DNA from 4 places in the Rahnella selenatireducens genome. Region 1 is predicted to be linked to each of the others. Evidence: predicted binding sites of a transcription regulator. Region 1 holds the regulator's gene; each other region holds the start of a gene.
What was found. Region 1 encodes PhoB, which activates phosphate uptake and scavenging genes when phosphate is short. Its sites were predicted from a motif close to CTGTCATAAAACTGNCNNAT; they were not measured.
Positions count from the first base shown of each region.

Region 2: a site for PhoB is predicted at 3,139-3,158, ahead of phnC (phosphonate ABC transporter ATP-binding protein). Genes of this name have one in related genera too.
Region 3: a site for PhoB is predicted at 1,898-1,917, ahead of pitA (inorganic phosphate transporter PitA). Genes of this name have one in related genera too.
Region 4: a site for PhoB is predicted at 1,536-1,555, ahead of kdgR (DNA-binding transcriptional regulator KdgR). Genes of this name have one in related genera too.

Region 1 covers NZ_JBKEZJ010000001.1:659,801-664,171, forward strand. Annotated here, with positions in the region: gene ACLBVC_RS03175 (cobalamin-independent methionine synthase II family protein) at 1-422, opposite strand, end outside; gene phoR (phosphate regulon sensor histidine kinase PhoR) at 679-1,998, opposite strand; gene phoB (phosphate response regulator transcription factor PhoB) at 2,022-2,711, opposite strand; gene sbcD (exonuclease subunit SbcD) at 2,939-4,177, shown strand; gene sbcC (exonuclease subunit SbcC) at 4,174-4,371, shown strand, end outside.
Region 2 covers NZ_JBKEZJ010000001.1:306,690-311,060, reverse strand. Annotated here, with positions in the region: gene ACLBVC_RS01500 (hypothetical protein) at 1-433, shown strand, start outside; gene ACLBVC_RS01495 (Yip1 family protein) at 634-1,224, shown strand; gene dld (D-lactate dehydrogenase) at 1,301-2,992, opposite strand; gene phnC (phosphonate ABC transporter ATP-binding protein) at 3,199-4,032, shown strand; gene phnD (phosphonate ABC transporter substrate-binding protein) at 4,146-4,371, shown strand, end outside.
Region 3 covers NZ_JBKEZJ010000006.1:195,578-199,948, forward strand. Annotated here, with positions in the region: gene uspB (universal stress protein UspB) at 1-211, shown strand, start outside; gene pitA (inorganic phosphate transporter PitA) at 321-1,826, opposite strand; gene ACLBVC_RS12350 (BaiN/RdsA family NAD(P)/FAD-dependent oxidoreductase) at 2,148-3,356, shown strand; gene ACLBVC_RS12355 (serine hydrolase domain-containing protein) at 3,361-4,371, shown strand, end outside.
Region 4 covers NZ_JBKEZJ010000001.1:65,468-69,838, reverse strand. Annotated here, with positions in the region: gene ACLBVC_RS00335 (MFS transporter) at 36-1,433, opposite strand; gene kdgR (DNA-binding transcriptional regulator KdgR) at 1,673-2,464, shown strand; gene ACLBVC_RS00325 (L-cystine transporter) at 2,540-3,931, opposite strand; gene ACLBVC_RS00320 (metal-dependent hydrolase) at 4,113-4,371, opposite strand, start outside.

The DNA.
Region 1 (4,371 bases):
CTCGGGCTCGGAATGGTCATTTTCGGCACCGCCGTTCCGCTGATGCTTTTCAGAAAACGGAAATCTTCCAGCATCGGGTGCGAACCAAAACCGAGTTTGCTCACCACTTTGATGCTGCGCGCTTTTGTCTGTACGCCGTTGAACTGGATCCCGTGAACCGCATCGTAACCTTCCACCCCTTCCAGACCTTCGAAGAAGTCAAAGTGCCACCACGCACGGCGGAATTCGCCATCCGTCACCACTTGCAGACCGGCTTGACGCTGCAAATCCACCACACGGCGGATTTCCGTGTCTTCCACTGCACGCAGCTGCACCGCATCAATCTCACCGTCCTGAAACTGTTTACGGGCTTCTTTGATTGCGGCCGGACGCAGGAAACTGCCAACGACATCAGCGCGGAACGGAGGGGTGGTACGTTGCATGAGAACTCCTTATGGCATCACGCCCCTGGCGGAATGCGAATGATTTACAAAGTAAATAATTACGTTGCGTTATTTATAGACATCTGGATGTCTAAACGGCTTTAAGGCCATACTGTCATGCAGCCTGTTCACCTACAACAGAGGAATTTTCATGGGACGTGAAATAAATTCATGATCACGAGGCGACTTCACTCCATAAACAGAAATGAAAAAGCCTGCTATCGGCTGATAACAGGCTTTAGGGAAATTACAGAAATTAAGGTTTTACGGAGACCGGGGAGTCTGCCCCCTGAGGAACAATCAGTTTCGGTGCCAGAGTAAACATAAACCGGGTGCCGACGCCGACTTCGCTGAGAACTTCGAGTTTCGAATTATGGTGGCTGAGCGCATGTTTCACGATAGCAAGCCCCAGCCCGCTGCCGCCGGTCTGGCGTGATCGCGCCTTATCCACACGGTAAAAACGTTCGGTCAGACGCGGTAGGTGCTGCGGCGCAATACCCGGCCCGTTGTCGCTTATCTGGAACTGCGCGCCGTGCGGGATTTGCTGCCAACTGACTTCAATCCGTGTACCCGGCGGGGTGTGATTCACGGCGTTATACACCAGATTCGACACCGCACTGCGCAACTGATCTTCGTTGCCAAAGACTTTAAGCTTTTCGTTTACGCGAAACACCACCTCATGTTTCCCACCGCTCAACGTCTGCACTTCCCGCTCAAGCATGCTCAGCATCAACGGAATATCGACTTTCTCGTGCATATCGATATTGGCGGATGCTTCGATTTTCGAAAGAGTCAGCAGTTGTTTCACCAGCCCGTCCATTCGCCGCGTCTGTTCCTGCATCGTATCCAGCGCTTTGGTGCGGAACGGCTCTTCCAGCTTGGCGTCTTCCATCATTTCCAGATATCCCTGCAACACCGTCAGCGGCGTACGAAGTTCATGGCTGACGTTGGCAAAGAAGTTACGTCGCGCGCCTTCGAGCTGACGCATCTGCGTTACGTCACGCGCCACCATCAAAAGCTGCCCCTCGGAATACGGCATCACGCGAAACTCGACGTAATGTTCATTATTAAGTTGAAGGTTCAGGGCACGGCTGAAGTCACGGGTCTGGATCCAGGTGCGGAATTCCGGATAACGCAGCAGGTTAAAAATATGCTGCCCGTTATCTTCCGGCCAGCGGAAACCGAGAAGATCCTGCGCCAGTCCGTTACACCAGAAGATATTGCCTTCTTCCGTCGTCAGAACCACTGCATCCGGCAGCGATTCAGCTCCGCTGCGGAAACGTTTGATCAATTGACCTAATTCACGACGACGTCGCCGGTTGCGCACCTGCATCTGGTTCAGCCCGTAAAACAGCGGTTCCCAGCTCCAGCGCCCGTTCGGCGGGGTGATGCTGCGGTCAAGCCACAGCCAGTGAGAGAGTTTAAGCTGGTTGTAATAATTCCAGCCCAGCGCCGCGACGAGCGACGCAAAGAGGAGCCAGCCGAAATGGCCGACGAAAATTCCGAGGATCAGCGCTGGCAGGCAAAAGAGAAAAAACTCACCGGCCAGACGTTTCCATGACAAACGTTCTAACACACAGATTCTCCGCTGTGGGGGACTCAATAACGCGTTGAGAAACGATATCCGGTACCACGAACAGTCTGGATCATTCTGTCATGTCCGCTGGTTTCAAGCGCTTTACGCAAACGACGAATATGCACGTCAACCGTGCGATCTTCCACATAAACGTTAGTGCCCCACACGTTATTGAGCAACTGTTCCCTGCTGTAAACGCGTTCAGAGTGGGTCATAAAGAAGTGTAATAACTTAAATTCGGTTGGCCCCATATCGAGCGCCTGCTCGTTGGCCATCACCCGGTGAGACGATGGATCCAGACTCAGCCCCTGCATGTCGATCACTTCCTCGACCGCCATTGGCGAAATCCGGCGCATCACCGCTTTAATACGGGCAACCAGTTCTTTGGGTGAAAACGGTTTGGTGATGTAATCATCGGCACCGACTTCCAGGCCGCGCACCCGATCTTCTTCTTCACCGCGGGCGGTCAGCATCATCACCGGAATTTCGCGTGTCAGCGCTTCACGTTTAAGGTGCTTAATAAACTGAATACCGGAACCGCCGGGTAACATCCAGTCGAGCAGGATCAGTTCAGGGTAAGGTTCAACTAACTGGCCAATCGCTGAATCAAAATCTTCAGCTTCTACTGCCTGATATCCATTCTGTTCCAGTACAAAACACACCATTTCACGGATTGGAGCTTCGTCTTCAACCACCAATATACGTCTAGCCATCGTAGGTCCTGCCAATAGGTTAGCGATCTTTTATTTGATTGCGGGCGCCATTATGCGTCAGTTTTGTGACAGATTTATGAATGAAAATGATGGTTCATTTAAGGCAAATATGACAGGTAAATTCCTGCCATCCTGCTGAAATTGGTCTGATTTATCGGGGACAGGTTCCCCCGCTGACGTTTATACTTTGCCCCATTGTCGTCATACAGGGTTCACACGGGAGTCTCATGCGCCTGATCCATACCTCTGACTGGCACCTCGGCCAGTACTTTTTTACCAAAAGCCGCGCCGCTGAACATCAGGCATTTTTGCGCTGGCTGACCGGTCAGGTGCAACAGCATCAGGTGGACGCCGTCATTGTCGCCGGGGACATCTTTGATACCGGCTCGCCGCCCAGTTACGCCCGCGAGTTATATAACCGCTTCGTGGTGGAATTACAACAAACCGGCTGTCAGCTGGTGGTGCTGGCCGGAAATCACGATTCCGTCGCCACGCTCAATGAATCCCGCGAACTGCTTTCGTGCCTGAATACGCGGGTGATCGCCACCGTGGGCGAAAAACTGGATGAACAGGTTCTGGTGCTTAACACACGCGAAGGCCAGCCCGGCGCGGTGTTGTGTGCCATTCCGTTTTTGCGTCCGCGCGATTTGCTTGCCAGCCAGGCCGGGCAGTCCGGCAACGACAAACAGCTCGCCTTGCAGGAAGCCATTGCGGCGCATTATGACGCGCTGTATCAGGCCGCGCTGGCTAAACGTCAGGAACTTGGCGTGCCGCTGCCCATTATCGCCACCGGCCATCTGACCACCGTCGGCGTCAGCACGTCTGACGCCGTGCGCGACATCTATATAGGCACGCTCGACGCCTTCCCGGCGCAGGCCTTTCCGCCGGTGGATTACGTAGCACTCGGGCATATTCACCGCGCCCAGTGCGTCGCAAAAACCGAACATATCCGTTACAGCGGCTCACCCATTGCGCTGAGTTTTGATGAGCTCAGCAAAACCAAAAGCGTTTACCTGCTTGATTTCGACGGCGCTACGCTCAACGCCATCTACACGCTGGAAATCCCCGTTTTCCAGCCGATGCAGATCATCAAAGGTTCGCTCGCAGACATAGAAAAACAACTGACGCAATTTGCTGACGGCGATGCCGGTAAACCGGTCTGGCTGGATATTGAAGTCGCCACGCAGGACTATCTCAGTGATATCCAGCGGCGTATTCAGACGCTGACCGCAGATTTGCCGGTGGAAGTCGTTCTGCTGCGCCGCAGTAAAGAACAGCGCATCAGCAGCATCGAACAACAGGAAAAAGAAACGCTCAGCGAACTGAGTGTCAGCGAAGTGTTTGAACGGCGGCTGGCGCAGGAAACCGATCCCGACGAACCGCGTCAGGCGCGGATGCGCACGCTGTTCGCTCAGGTTGTCAGTCAGGTCACCAGCGGCGAGTCCGCAGAGGATGCCGCCCAATGAAAATTCTCAGTCTGCGTTTAAAAAACCTGAACTCGCTGGAAGGCGAATGGAAAATCGACTTCACCGCTGAGCCTTTTGCCAGCAATGGATTATTTGCCATCACCGGCCCGACCGGCGCGGGGAAAACCACCCTGCTCGACGCCATCTGTCTGGCGCTGTATCACCAGACGCCGCGTCTGAACGTCACGCCAAGT
Region 2 (4,371 bases), 350 kb from region 1:
GCGGATGGGAAAGGTTGAACAGCAAGTTGTTCAGCTTACAGAGGTCGTTACGGATACCAATCTCCGTGTGGGAAAACTCGAACACCAGATGGTCACACTCACCGATGCGGTGACGGATATCGGCGTTCGCGCGGGGAAAACGGAGGAAAGTATTATTCGCATCGATAAGCATCTGGTCAGGATTGATGAACATCTGGTGCGAATTGACGATCATCTCGTTCTCATTGATAAGAAATTTGACCTGGTAGATGAGCGCTTTGACAAAATGGATGCACGATTTAATTCCGTGGAGTCGCAGCTGGCGGTTATTCAGTCGAATTACATGACCAAGGATATTTTCCACATCTATATTACAAAACAGACCCATTGGATCATGGGCATGATGGTGGCACTGGCTGGTGTGGTGTTTACCGCTGCCCGCTATATCCACTGACCTTCAGGTAAATCCCATTCTCCGGCATCAACATCCTCTGCAACAGGGGATGTTGCGCCGCCAGCAAATCACCCAATAACGGCTATAATATAAACAGGCCGCCGCCTTCTCTGTGCCCTTGTGACCTTTATCAAACGGGCATTCCCGAAGGTTTATCATCGTACGCCGCTGGCGGCTTTCGGCGCACAAGGGGGTGTTTCATGGCAAATCATATCTGGGGACTGTTATCTCATCCAGGTCCCGAATTACAGCAAATCCAGCGTGAACGGGAAACCGTTTCACATGTTTATTCCCACCATGTTTTTCTGATGGCGCTGATTCCAGTTGTCTGTTCCTTTATCGGGACAACACAGCTGGGCTGGAATTTCGGTGACGGCCAGACGCTGATGGTGTCCATGTTCACCGCGTCCTACATCGCTGTAATCTTCTATGTTCTGATGCTCGCCGCTGTTGCTCTGATGGGGCGAATTATCTACTGGATGGCGCGTCGCTATGACAGCCGCCCGACACTCAACAGTTGTATTGTGTTTGCCGGTTACATTGCTACGCCGATGTTCCTCAGTGGGATCGTTGCGCTTTATCCGATGGTCTGGTTATGCCTGTTTGTCGGGCTGATTGGCCTTTGCTACAGTGGATATCTGCTGTACCTCGGTATTCCAAACTTCCTCAACATTGACCACCGCGAGGGGTTCCTGTTCTCCAGCTCAACGCTGGCGATGGGGGTACTGGTTCTTGAGTTGTTACTCGCACTGACCGTGCTGATGTGGGGTTATGGAACGAAATTGTTCTAGCCAATGAGATGAGGTCGGAGTGAAGTAGTATCCCTCCCCTGAAAAGGGGAGGGTTGGTCAGAAGCACTTTACAGTGTTATTCCTGCCAGTTTTTCAGCTTACTGGTTTTGCCGATCCCCGGGTTAAAACTGTTGGTCGGGTCGGCCTGCCGGTAAAATTCCTTCAGATGCGGTTTGGCAATATACAGATGTCCGACGTTGTGCTCTGCCGGATATTCAGCGCCTTTAGCATCCAGCAGCTCAAGCATACGGTGTTTCAGCGCTTTGCTGTTCACGCCTTTTTTGACAATGTAATCCTGATGGAAAACGTGGCACATAAAGTGGCCGTAATAAAGTTTTGCCACCAGCTGACTATCAATATCCTCCGGCAACGTTTCAAACCAGTCGCGATCGTTGCGGCGTAGTGCGATATCCAGTGCCAGAATGTCTTCTACTTCTTTCTCATGCACGGCGTGATAACGAACGGCCGCGCCTGCCGCAGCAAAGCGGTGCAGAAACGCTTTTTTGCCTTCGTCGGCGGAACAAATAAAGAAATCGCCCTGATTTTCGCTGAAGAAACGGGTCAGGAACGTTCTGGCTTCATCAATTCCGGGGCCGGACATTTTCAGCAATAAGTGATGCTCAAACCGGTCGCGATATTGTTTCATGCGGGGCGGTAAATGGTTCGGCAACGCTTTACTCAGGCACTGCATTACCCGGTCGCTGAAGTGTTTCGGCAGGAAAGGTACTTTGCTGGCGTGAGCGTCAAACTTCCCTTTGGCGGTAAACATATCCGGCATTTTGTCTGTGCCGAGTTTGTCGATCATCAGGAACGTATCTTTACCGTACACTTCGGTGATATCGAAAATATCCCGGTGCATGTACTCCCCAGCCACCGGCAGATTCGCAAAATCCCGCAGGATCTGACGACGTAATTCGGTGAGCACTGCCGTATCGTTAGTGCCGATATAGAAAACCTGCTGCTGGGTTTCTGCCGGGAATGTATCAAGACGGACAGCGAAAATCGCCAGCTTCCCCGCGCAGCCCGAGGCTTCAAATAAACGGCGCTCATCGGCGTTAAAGCGTGATGGCGTATCGGCATCCACTTCGCGGACACGCGCCGCGTAATCATGGTCTGAAGCCAGCCGCTGATCGTGCTGAATATCAGCTTCGAGATAATCGCCTTTTTCCAGCCGTGTCAGAATTTCTTCCGGCGTCTCACCCAGGTTGATCCCCAGATGGTTTACCAGCCGCAGTTCTCCTTGTGCATCTATCTGCGCATACAATGCCATTTCTGTATACGCGGGACCGCGTTTCACCAGTGAACCGCCGGAGTTGTTGCAAATCCCGCCGACGACGGAGGCACCAATGCAGGATGAACCGATGACTGAATGCGGCTCGCGGTTATACGGTTTGAGGATTTTTTCCAGCTTATACAACGTGCTGCCGGGGAAACCGATCACCTGATGGCCGCCGTCGAGCAGTTGAATCTGATCGAGTTTCAGTGTGCTGAAAATGACGATGTCGCGGTCATAATCGTCGCCGCTCGGCGTCGAACCTTCGGTCAGTCCGGTATTGGCGGCCTGCATGATGACAATTTTGTCGGCCGCGATGCAGGCTTTAAGCAATTGCCATTGTTGCAGCAATGTTTGCGGGAATACCACCGCCAGCGCCTTGCCGCCGCCGGAGCGAAACCCCTTGCGGTAGCGCTCGGTATTGCTGTCGCCGGTCAGTACATGGCGGCTTCCGGCGATTTCTTTCAGCGTGGTGATGAGTGACTGATTATCCATTTCATCTTCCTTTTTTTGACGCAGGTTCTGCAATCATAGACTTAAATGACACATAACAGGCTACAGAACATTCAGGATAATTACCGAGGGATTGTTCTTAAGTTGCTACATTTTTGTCATACGCTGTCCACTAAATCGTCATTGATGTGTCACATAACTCGCGCTTAATGAACGCCAGATAACGAAAGCAACCGAGAGACAGCATCATGGCGCAAGCTCAACTTAAGCTGGCACAGGCTGAATATCCTCAGACCGGGCCGCAACATCTGAACAAAGTGCTGGACGTAAAAGGCTTGGTGAAATCCTATAAATCAGGCCAGCGTGTTCTTAATGACATCAACTTTGACCTCCATGCCGGTGAATTTGTCGCGGTCATTGGCCGTTCAGGCGCAGGGAAATCGACTTTGCTTCACGTCCTTAACGGCACGATCCCGTTAACCGACGGCAGCGTGGTGTGTCATTACGAAAACGGTGAGCAGCAGCAACTGGCGGGGCTGACCGGCAAAGCGCTGCGTCGCTGGCGTTCGGGTTGCGGCATGATTTTCCAGGATTTCTGTCTGGTTCCACGTCTGGACGTACTGACTAATGTGCTGCTGGGCCGTCTCAGTCACACTTCAACGTTTAAATCCTTCTTCAATCAGTTCGATGATGAAGACCGTGCCCGCGCAATTTCCCTGCTGGAATGGTTGCACATGTTGCCGCATGCGCTGCAGCGTGCTGAAAACCTTTCCGGTGGTCAGATGCAGCGTGTCGCTATTTGTCGCGCCCTGATGCAAAACCCGAAAATTCTGCTGGCCGATGAACCGGTTGCCTCGCTGGATCCTAAAAATACCCTGCGCATCATGAATGCCCTGAAAAAGGTCAGCGAAGAGAATATCGCGGTGATGGTTAACCTGCATTCCGTCGAACTGGTGAAAGATTACTGCACCCGCGTTATCGGCATTGCGAAAGGGCAGATTATCTTTGACGGTCATCCGGATATGTTAAGCGACGGGATCTTGCAGCAGTTATATGGCGAAGAGCACGACATTAATTCCTGATGCTCAGTGCTGTAATGAACGTTTTAATAAATAAAGTCCGTTTTTTATTTAGGAAATAATTTTAAGCCGTACTTATTTTCACTTTCTCTCAATCTACACAAGGTCATCATTAAATGAAGAAGTTATTACGTCTGGCGGTCTTTGTTGCAGGTTCCGTTACCGCAATGCACAGCATGGCAGAAGATGCGCCTAAAGAATTGAATTTAGGTATTTTGGGTGGTCAGAACGCCACTCAGCAAATCGGCGATAATCAGTGTGTAAAAGATTTCTTCGATAAAGAATTAAATGTGGATACCAAACTGCGTAATTCATCCGATTACTCAGGTGTTATTCAGGGGT
Region 3 (4,371 bases), on a different contig from region 1:
GTACGTGGATGGTGGGGGATTCTTTACTTCCCACGGCCAGCCCAGCAAGCAGATAAGACTGGTTCGCTATATTTATGCTCAGCGCTATGTTGAACATCACGACCCTGAGTTTATTCGCCGGTGTGAAAGAGTACGCGGCCAGTTTGTCCTGACGACATGTCTGGTTGGACTGATTCTTATCAGTATGCTGGCCATGTTGATCTGGTACTGACACGTCTAAAGCCGTTGTGAGGAATGTGTGAAAAAGGGAATAAAAAAAGGCGACCTGTTCTGAGAACAAGGCCGCCTTTTTTACATCCGCGCCTGAGCACGCAGGTTTATCAGATAAGCTTCAGCGCAATCCAGTACAACACGCCGGAAAGAACAATCGACACTGGCAGGGTTAAGATCCACGCCATCGCGATGTTTTTCACGGTTTTAGCCTGAACACCGCCGCCATCCACAATCATGGTGCCCGCAACGGCTGAGGACAACACATGCGTGGTGGAAACCGGCATACCGGTGTAGCTGGCCACACCAATCGAAACCGCTGCGGTCATCTGCGCAGACAGGCCCTGTGCGTAGGTCATGCCTTTTTTACCAATCTTCTCACCGATGGTGGTCGCAACACGCTTCCAGCCAATCATAGTACCCAGCGCAAGTGCCAGGGCTACCGCGATGATGATCCAAATTGGCGCATATTCGACGGTTTGCAGAATGTCGGTTTTCAGCTCGCCGAGGAAGCGTTTATCCGCTGCGGAGGTTTCCGGCAGCTTAGCGACTTTATCGGCCGTATCAGAAACACACATCAGCAGACGGCGCATATGGCTGCGTTCTTCCGGTGCCAGATCGCTGTAAGACTGAAGATTGGTCAGAAGTGTCTGTGCGCGGCCAATCGCGTCAAGCGCATGGCTGCTGTCGCAATGGAAAACTTTTGTCTCATCGGCTGGGGCGATATTGACGTCCGGTGCAGGCACCAGAGGCGTCTGAGCCACAACATGTGGAACGGCATCAACATGCTGCTGATAGTACTGACCGAGGTGGGTCACGGCGTCGCGGGTACGGGCAATGTCGTAACCGGTCGCGCTCATGTTCACCACGAAACCTGCCGGAGCCACACCAATCAGCACCAGCATGATCAGGCCGATACCTTTCTGTCCGTCGTTCGCACCGTGAGAGAAACTCACACCGATTGCGGACAGGATAAGGCCAATACGGGTCCAGAATGGCGGCTTCTTCTTGCCGTCTTTCTTTTCACGTTCTGCCGGCGTCAGGTGGATACGGGCGTGTTTTTTATTCCCGCTCCAGTAGCGACGCAGCAGGAAAATCATGGTTCCCGCCATAATCATCCCGACCAGCGGTGAGACGATCAGTGAGGCGAAAATGCCAATCATTTTCGGGATGTTTAACGCATCAACCACCGACGTGTGGGTCATCAGTGCGTTAGTCAAACCCACGCCGATAATGGCGCCAATGAGGGTATGGGAGCTGGACGCCGGCAGGCCAAAATACCAGGTGCCGAGGTTCCAGATGATCGCCGCCAGTAACATAGAGAACACCATGGCAAGGCCATGCGCGGAACCTACATTCAGCAACAAATCGGTTGGTAGTAAATGGACTATGGCATAGGCCACGCTCAAACCACCGAGCAGGACGCCAAAGAAGTTAAATACCCCTGCCATCACGACCGCTAATTGCGAACGCATTGCCCGGGTGTATATGACGGTTGCTACTGCGTTGGCCGTATCATGGAAACCGTTAATGGCTTCATAGAACAGAACAAACAGTAACGCGAGAATCAATAACGAACCGGTATGAATATCCAACCCGGCAAATAGATGCAGCATAATTGTTACGCCAGTTAGTGGTCATGAACGCCGCGCATTATCTGCGAGAACAGGGGGACGGGAAAAGGAAAATATGACATTTTTTTGACTAAAAACAGTTCAATATTTAGGTTTGTTTCAATTAATTTTTTATATATCAAAATCTTATTCCTCCTTTGGGCGTTGAAACATTTACTTACGACGTTCAGAAAACCACCTCCCTGACTGGTTTAAGGGGCGTCTGTCCCTTACAATCCGCGTCGCAATGCGGCTAAAGCCCATTGGCACAGGGGGAAGCCCTGTCTAAAACGTAGCTGAAATTTCCGGAAAGAGAGGCCAAAAGTGGAACAGGTAGATGTGGTAGTCATTGGTGCGGGTGCGGCAGGCATGTTCTGTGCAGCGCAGGCCGGACAGGGTGGCTGCCGGGTTCTGCTGCTGGATAATGGCAAAAAAACCGGACGAAAAATTCTGATGTCAGGCGGCGGTCGCTGCAACTTCACCAATCTGTATGCCGAACCGGCTGCCTATCTTTCAGAAAACCCGCATTTCTGTAAATCTGCGCTGGCGCGTTATACCCAGTGGGATTTCATCGACTTGGTCAACCGCTACAACATCGCCTGGCACGAGAAAACGCTCGGGCAACTTTTTTGCGATGATTCAGCGACGCAAATTGTGGCGTTGCTGGATAAAGAATGTGAACTGGGGAATGTCGATGTGCGTCTGCGCAGCGAGATTTCAGACGTTCAGAAAACCGACGATGGCTTTATTATCAAAGTGAACGGCTCAACTGTAAGCACTCACTCACTTGTGATTGCCAGCGGCGGACTTTCTATGCCGGGGCTGGGCGCCTCGCCATTCGGTTATCGTCTGGCCGAACAGTTTGGCCTGAAAGTTTTACCGACCCGCGCCGGTCTGGTGCCGTTTACGCTGCATAAACCCCTGCTCGACCATTTACAGACGCTTTCCGGCGTCTCCGTGCCCGCTGTGCTGACAGCGCAGGATGGCACGGTGTTCCGCGAAAGCATTCTGTTTACGCATCGTGGCATGTCCGGTCCGGCGGTTCTGCAACTTTCAAGTTACTGGCAGCCTGGTGAGTTTGTGAGCGTTAACTTACTTCCTGATGTCGATCTGGCGGCGTTTCTCAATGCGCAGCGGCAGGAACATCCGAACCAGAGCCTGAAAAATACGCTGGCGATGCAGCTGCCGAAGCGTCTGGTGGAATGCCTGCAAACGCTCGGGCAACTGCCTGACGTCACGCTGAAACAACTGAACGTGCCACAGCAGGCTGAACTGGTTGAGCAATTGCAAAACTGGCAGGTGCAGCCGAATGGCACTGAAGGATACCGCACGGCGGAGGTCACGCTGGGTGGCGTCGACACGCGTGAGTTGTCTTCCAAAACCATGGCAGCGGCAAAAGTGCCGGGCCTGTATTTCATCGGTGAAGTCGTGGACGTGACCGGCTGGCTGGGAGGCTACAATTTCCAATGGGCGTGGAGTTCTGCATGGGCGTGCGCGCAGGATTTGATTACCCGACCGAAAGGCGCGAAATAGCCATATGACAGGGGGATCCCACCGTTTCTTCATTTTTCTCCCCCTGTTTCTGACATCCTGCGGGACGTTATCCGACATGCAGGTGAAAGAGCACCCTGACGCCGTGCGGGAACTGGCCTGTTCGGGCGATCTCGATGACATGGTCAATCGCGTTGTCCGCCAGTATCAGAAAAAAGAGAAAGCCTCAGGCCTCGCGATAGGCATTATCAGAAATAACGGCGAGGCCAGAACCTGGGGATTCGGCTACACCAATTCCACGCATCGTTACAAAATCGACGGGGAAACCCTGTTTGCTCTCGGTTCAGTCAGTAAAGGCGTAACGGGAGAAGTGGTGGCCGGGCTGGTCAACAAAGGCCAGTTGCGCTGGGATGATAAACTTTCCGATTTGCTGCCGAAAAATATCCCGCTGAGTGACGATGCGAAAAATATCACGCTGTTACAGCTGGCGACGCACACCTCTGGCCTGCCGCGACAAAACATGAATAAAGATATGCTGGAGAGTTTTCTCCGTTATCTCTACACCGGCGATAATTTCTATCAAGAGCTGGACAGCGACTCCGTCGTCAACGATCTGTCCGGGTTCAAAAAGCCTGAAAAGCGTGAACCGCAGTATTCCAATTTAGGCTATGCGCTGCTGGGCTATATTCTTAAACTCAAAACTGGTGAAGACATCCAGCAGCTTTCATATGACTTTATTTTCAGCTCGCTGAAGATGAACAGCACCAGTTTTTATGCCACGCGCCTGAAAGATTATCCCTACCGTGCCATCGGCCACGCAGGCGATCAGCCGAAATTTATCCCGCGCGGCGAAGTGGTGCCTGACTGGCATTTTTCCAATAATATGGTGGCCGCCGCCAGCCTTTACAGCAACGTGGATGACCTGCTTAAGTACTTGCGCGTGCATATCGACGGATCGAGAAACGACGATCTCAATCTTGCTATCAGCGCCACGGAAAAAGTGTATTTCCAGCGAAATATCGAAGCGGCTAATATCGCCTGGGTAACGGATCATATT
Region 4 (4,371 bases), 590 kb from region 1:
GCCTGGCTTATGCCAGGCATTTTGCTTTCCGGAATTTATGGTTTAGAACCCTCAGCGGCTTTCTGGCTGCTGGTTTTTTGCGTCATTCTCATCAGACTGACCAGCGCGCCCGCGCCGGCGAGTGTCCCTGCCAGAATTAACGATGCATGCGTCCCGTGTGACGGAAACAGGTTAAACATCAGGGCAACCATTGCCGCACCGGTTGTCTGGCCTAAAAGTCGTGCCGTTCCCAGCAATCCGCTGGCGCCACCGCTGCGGTTACGCGGTGCGGAACTGATGATGGTGTGATTGTTCGGAGACTGGAATAAACCAAAGCCTGCACCGCACAATAACATGCGCCAGATGATATCAAGATGCGAAGGTTCTGGCGGCAGAAGTGAGAGCGAAAACAGCCCGAATGAAAAGACAATCAACCCGATACCGCCCAGCATCCCCGGATGGAAACGCTCTACCAGACGGCCCGCAATCGGTGCCATCACCATCGTTGCCAGCGGCCACGGCGTCAGTAGCAGGCCGGTATCTACAGAGTTCAGCCCCAGCGTATTTTGCAGGAAGAAGGGCAGCGAAACGAACGCCAGCATTTGGGCACTGAAAGAGCACAACGACGTGCCCAGCGACAGGCTGAAAATCGGGATGCGCAGCAAATCCACCGGCAGCAACGGGAAAGGTTTCGACAACTGACGGCGGACAAAGAACCAGCCAATAATCAGTAGCGCTATCACTTCGCCCAAAATCAGCAGATGGTTCAGACCCTGCGCGAAACCGCTGATTGCACTGATGAGCAGGCCAAAGGTCAGCGCGTTCATCACGCTGCTGGTGATATCAAAACGCTGCCCCTGACTGCGTGTTGAGTTGGCCGGAAGAAATTTCAGACCCAGAATCAGCGCGACAATACCAATCGGAACGTTAACTGCAAACAACCACTGCCATGACGCCACGGATAATATCCCCGCTGCAATCGTCGGCCCTGCAGCGGAAGATACAGCAACGATCAGCGCGTTAATCCCCACTCCCCGCCCAAGAAAACGTTGCGGATAAATAATACGTATCAGCGCGGTATTCACACTCATGATCGCCGCCGCCCCGAACCCCTGCAATACGCGCGCGACGGTCAGCGTCAGCAGCGAATCGGAAAGGGCGCAGAAGAGCGACGTAATGCTGAATACCAGCAGGCCGGTCTGATAGATGCGGCGATAGCCAAAAATATCCCCCAGAGACGCCAGAGAGAGCAGTGAAATAGTAATCGCCAATTGGTAGGCATTCACGACCCAGATTGAGGCCGCCGGGCTGGCATGAAAATCATTGGCAATAGTAGGCAAGGCGACATTCGCAATTGCGCCGTCCAGCACCGAAACGGTAATACCCAGAGCAATTGCGAGGATCGCACCGTAACGTTGTGGAACGGGAAGCCCGTCGTTGGGTGTAGGTGTCATGAGTTATGTCAGTGCGTAGTCATCAGAGAGGGGAATATTACTACGCTAATGAAGTTAAAGTGACAATTGTCACACGATGTAATGAATTTTTTACTGAACTCTCCGTTATGAAACTGGCTTAACAGTTCTTACATTCTCACGCATCGGGTTGATTGCTTATCGCCGATGCTTACCACTATAATAAAAACCACGTTCTATTTTTTTTGAAACAAAACTCACGCGAGCAGGTAATTCGTCCTATGGCTATCGCAGATCTTGATAAGCAACCCGATTCTGTTTCTTCCGTTCTGAAAGTTTTTGGCATTTTGCAGGCCCTGGGTGAAGAACGGGAGATTGGTATTACTGAACTTTCTCAGCGCGTTATGATGTCCAAAAGTACCGTCTATCGTTTTTTGCAGACGATGAAATCTTTAGGATACGTGGCGCAGGAAGGGGAATCTGAAAAGTATTCACTCACTTTGAAGTTATTCGAGTTAGGGGCGAAAGCGCTGCAAAATGTGGATCTGATCCGCAGTGCCGACATTCAGATGCGTGAACTGTCCCGTCTGACCCGCGAAACGATCCACCTTGGCGCGCTGGATGAAGACGGTATTGTCTATATTCATAAAATCGATTCGATGTACAACCTACGCATGCATTCGCGCATTGGTCGCCGCAATCCGCTGCACACTACCGCTATCGGTAAAGTGCTTCTGGCCTGGGGCGATAAAGCGGAAGTTAGCGCGTTGTTGCAGGAAATTGAGTTTACCCGCAGCACTGAAAACACCATTATGAATGCCGTTGATTTGCAGACTGCGCTTGATCAGGTGCGTGTGCAGGGTTACGGGGAAGATAACGAAGAGCAGGAACAGGGACTTCGTTGCATAGCGGTTCCCGTGTTTGACCGTTTTGGCGTGGTGATTGCCGGTCTGAGTATTTCGTTCCCTACTATCCGTTTCTCAGAAGAAAGCAAAGCGCACTACGTCGAAATGCTGCATACCGCCGCGCGCAACATCTCTGAGCAGATTGGTTTTCACGACTACCCGTTCTGAGTCTTTGGATAAATAACACAGATATAAAAAAACCGAAGCCATTGGCTTCGGTTTTTTGTTTTCAGTGAACCGGTATCAGCGATGAGCCAGTTCAGCGGTTTCTTCAGAATCCATCACCGCTTTGTCTGTCTGTTTTAGCAGCTGGCTGGTGATTGTCCCGGCAGTCATAGAACCACTTACGTTCAGGGCAGTACGACCCATATCAATCAGTGGCTCGACGGAGATCAACAGCGCGACCAGCGTGACCGGCAGGCCCATCGCCGGTAACACGATAAGTGCTGCGAAAGTCGCACCCCCGCCGACACCGGCAACACCGGCGGAACTCAGGGTGACAATCCCGACCAGCGTGGCAATCCAGACCGGATCAAACGGGTTGATGCCCACGGTTGGCGCAACCATGACGGCCAGCATTGTCGGATACAAACCGGCACAACCATTCTGGCCGATAGTGGCACCGAAGGATGCTGCGAAGCTGGCAATCGATTCAGGAATACCCAGACGACGAGTTTGCGCTTCCACGCTCAGCGGGATAGTGGCGGCGCTGGAACGGCTGGTGAACGCGAAGGTCAGCACCGGCCAGACTTTACGGAAGAATTTCGCCGGGTTAACGCCGGTGAAAGACAGCAGCACGGCATGAATCACGAACATAATACCCAGACCGAGGTAAGACGCCACCACGAAGCTGCCCAATTTGATGATGTCCTGAATGTTGGAACCGGCAACCACTTTGGTCATCAGTGCCAGAACGCCGTAAGGGGTCAGTTTCATGACCAGGCGAACCAGTTTCATCACCCAGGCCTGTAAGGTATCGATGAATGCCAGAACGCGCGGGCCTTTCTCTGCATCATCTTTAACCAGCTGAAGCGCCGCAACGCCAACAAAGGCGGCGAAAATCACCACGCTGATGATGGACGTCGGGCTTGCACCGGTGAGGTCAGCAAACGGGTTTTTAGGAATAAAGGAGAGAATAAGCTGTGGAACGCTCAGGTCAGCGACTTTGCCCACGTAATTGGACTGGATAGCGGTCAGTCGCGCGGTTTCCTGCGTTCCCTGTACCAGACCGTCTGCCGTCAGGCCGAACAGGCCGGTTACGAAAATCCCCACCAGAGAGGCGATAAGCGTTGTCAGCAGCAGAGTGCCAATGGTCAGAAAGCTGATTTTGCCCAGTGAAGAGGCATTATGTAATTTCGCCACTGCGCTCAGAATCGACACGAAGACCAGCGGCATCACAATCATTTGCAGCAGCTGAACGTACCCGTTCCCGACAATATTGAACCAGGTAATCGACGTTTTAAGAACCGGATCGTCAGAACCATAAATCAGTTGCAGTGCCAGGCCAAATACCACACCGAGAGCCAGACCTGCTAAAACTTTTTTTGCCAGACTCCATTGCTTATGGCGGGTTTGCGCCAGCAGCAAAAGGAGGGCAACGAAAACCACTACGTTAATCACGAGCGGAAAATTCATACCAGACTCCAAACTTATAATTTTTCAAACGGGTGTTCCCGAAAGGGACTGCACCATCCCATAGCATTGGGGTGAAGAATATCAGTTGGGTGTCCGATTATTTATATCCAAAAGGAATGCATTATAACTTTTCCTCCAAATTCGTATTGAAAATCGCCAGGTTGTCGGGTTTTCGTACGGTTCAGATGAAGAGTTTTAGAATATGGTTAAAAATGTCGGGATTGATTGCACCAATAATGGGCGTCCAGTCCGGCCAGAAAAGGGTTAATCCGACCAACAGCAGGCACAATGTTCGCTCCAGCTGATTACCTTTTTGGCTATTAATGAGGGGAAGACGGAAACGCCAGCGGCAAGGCCACAATAAAGGAACCCCGGCAGGCGTCAGCATATCGGCCAGAATATGGCTCAAATAGCCGATGATCATAGCGTGAAAGGCATCG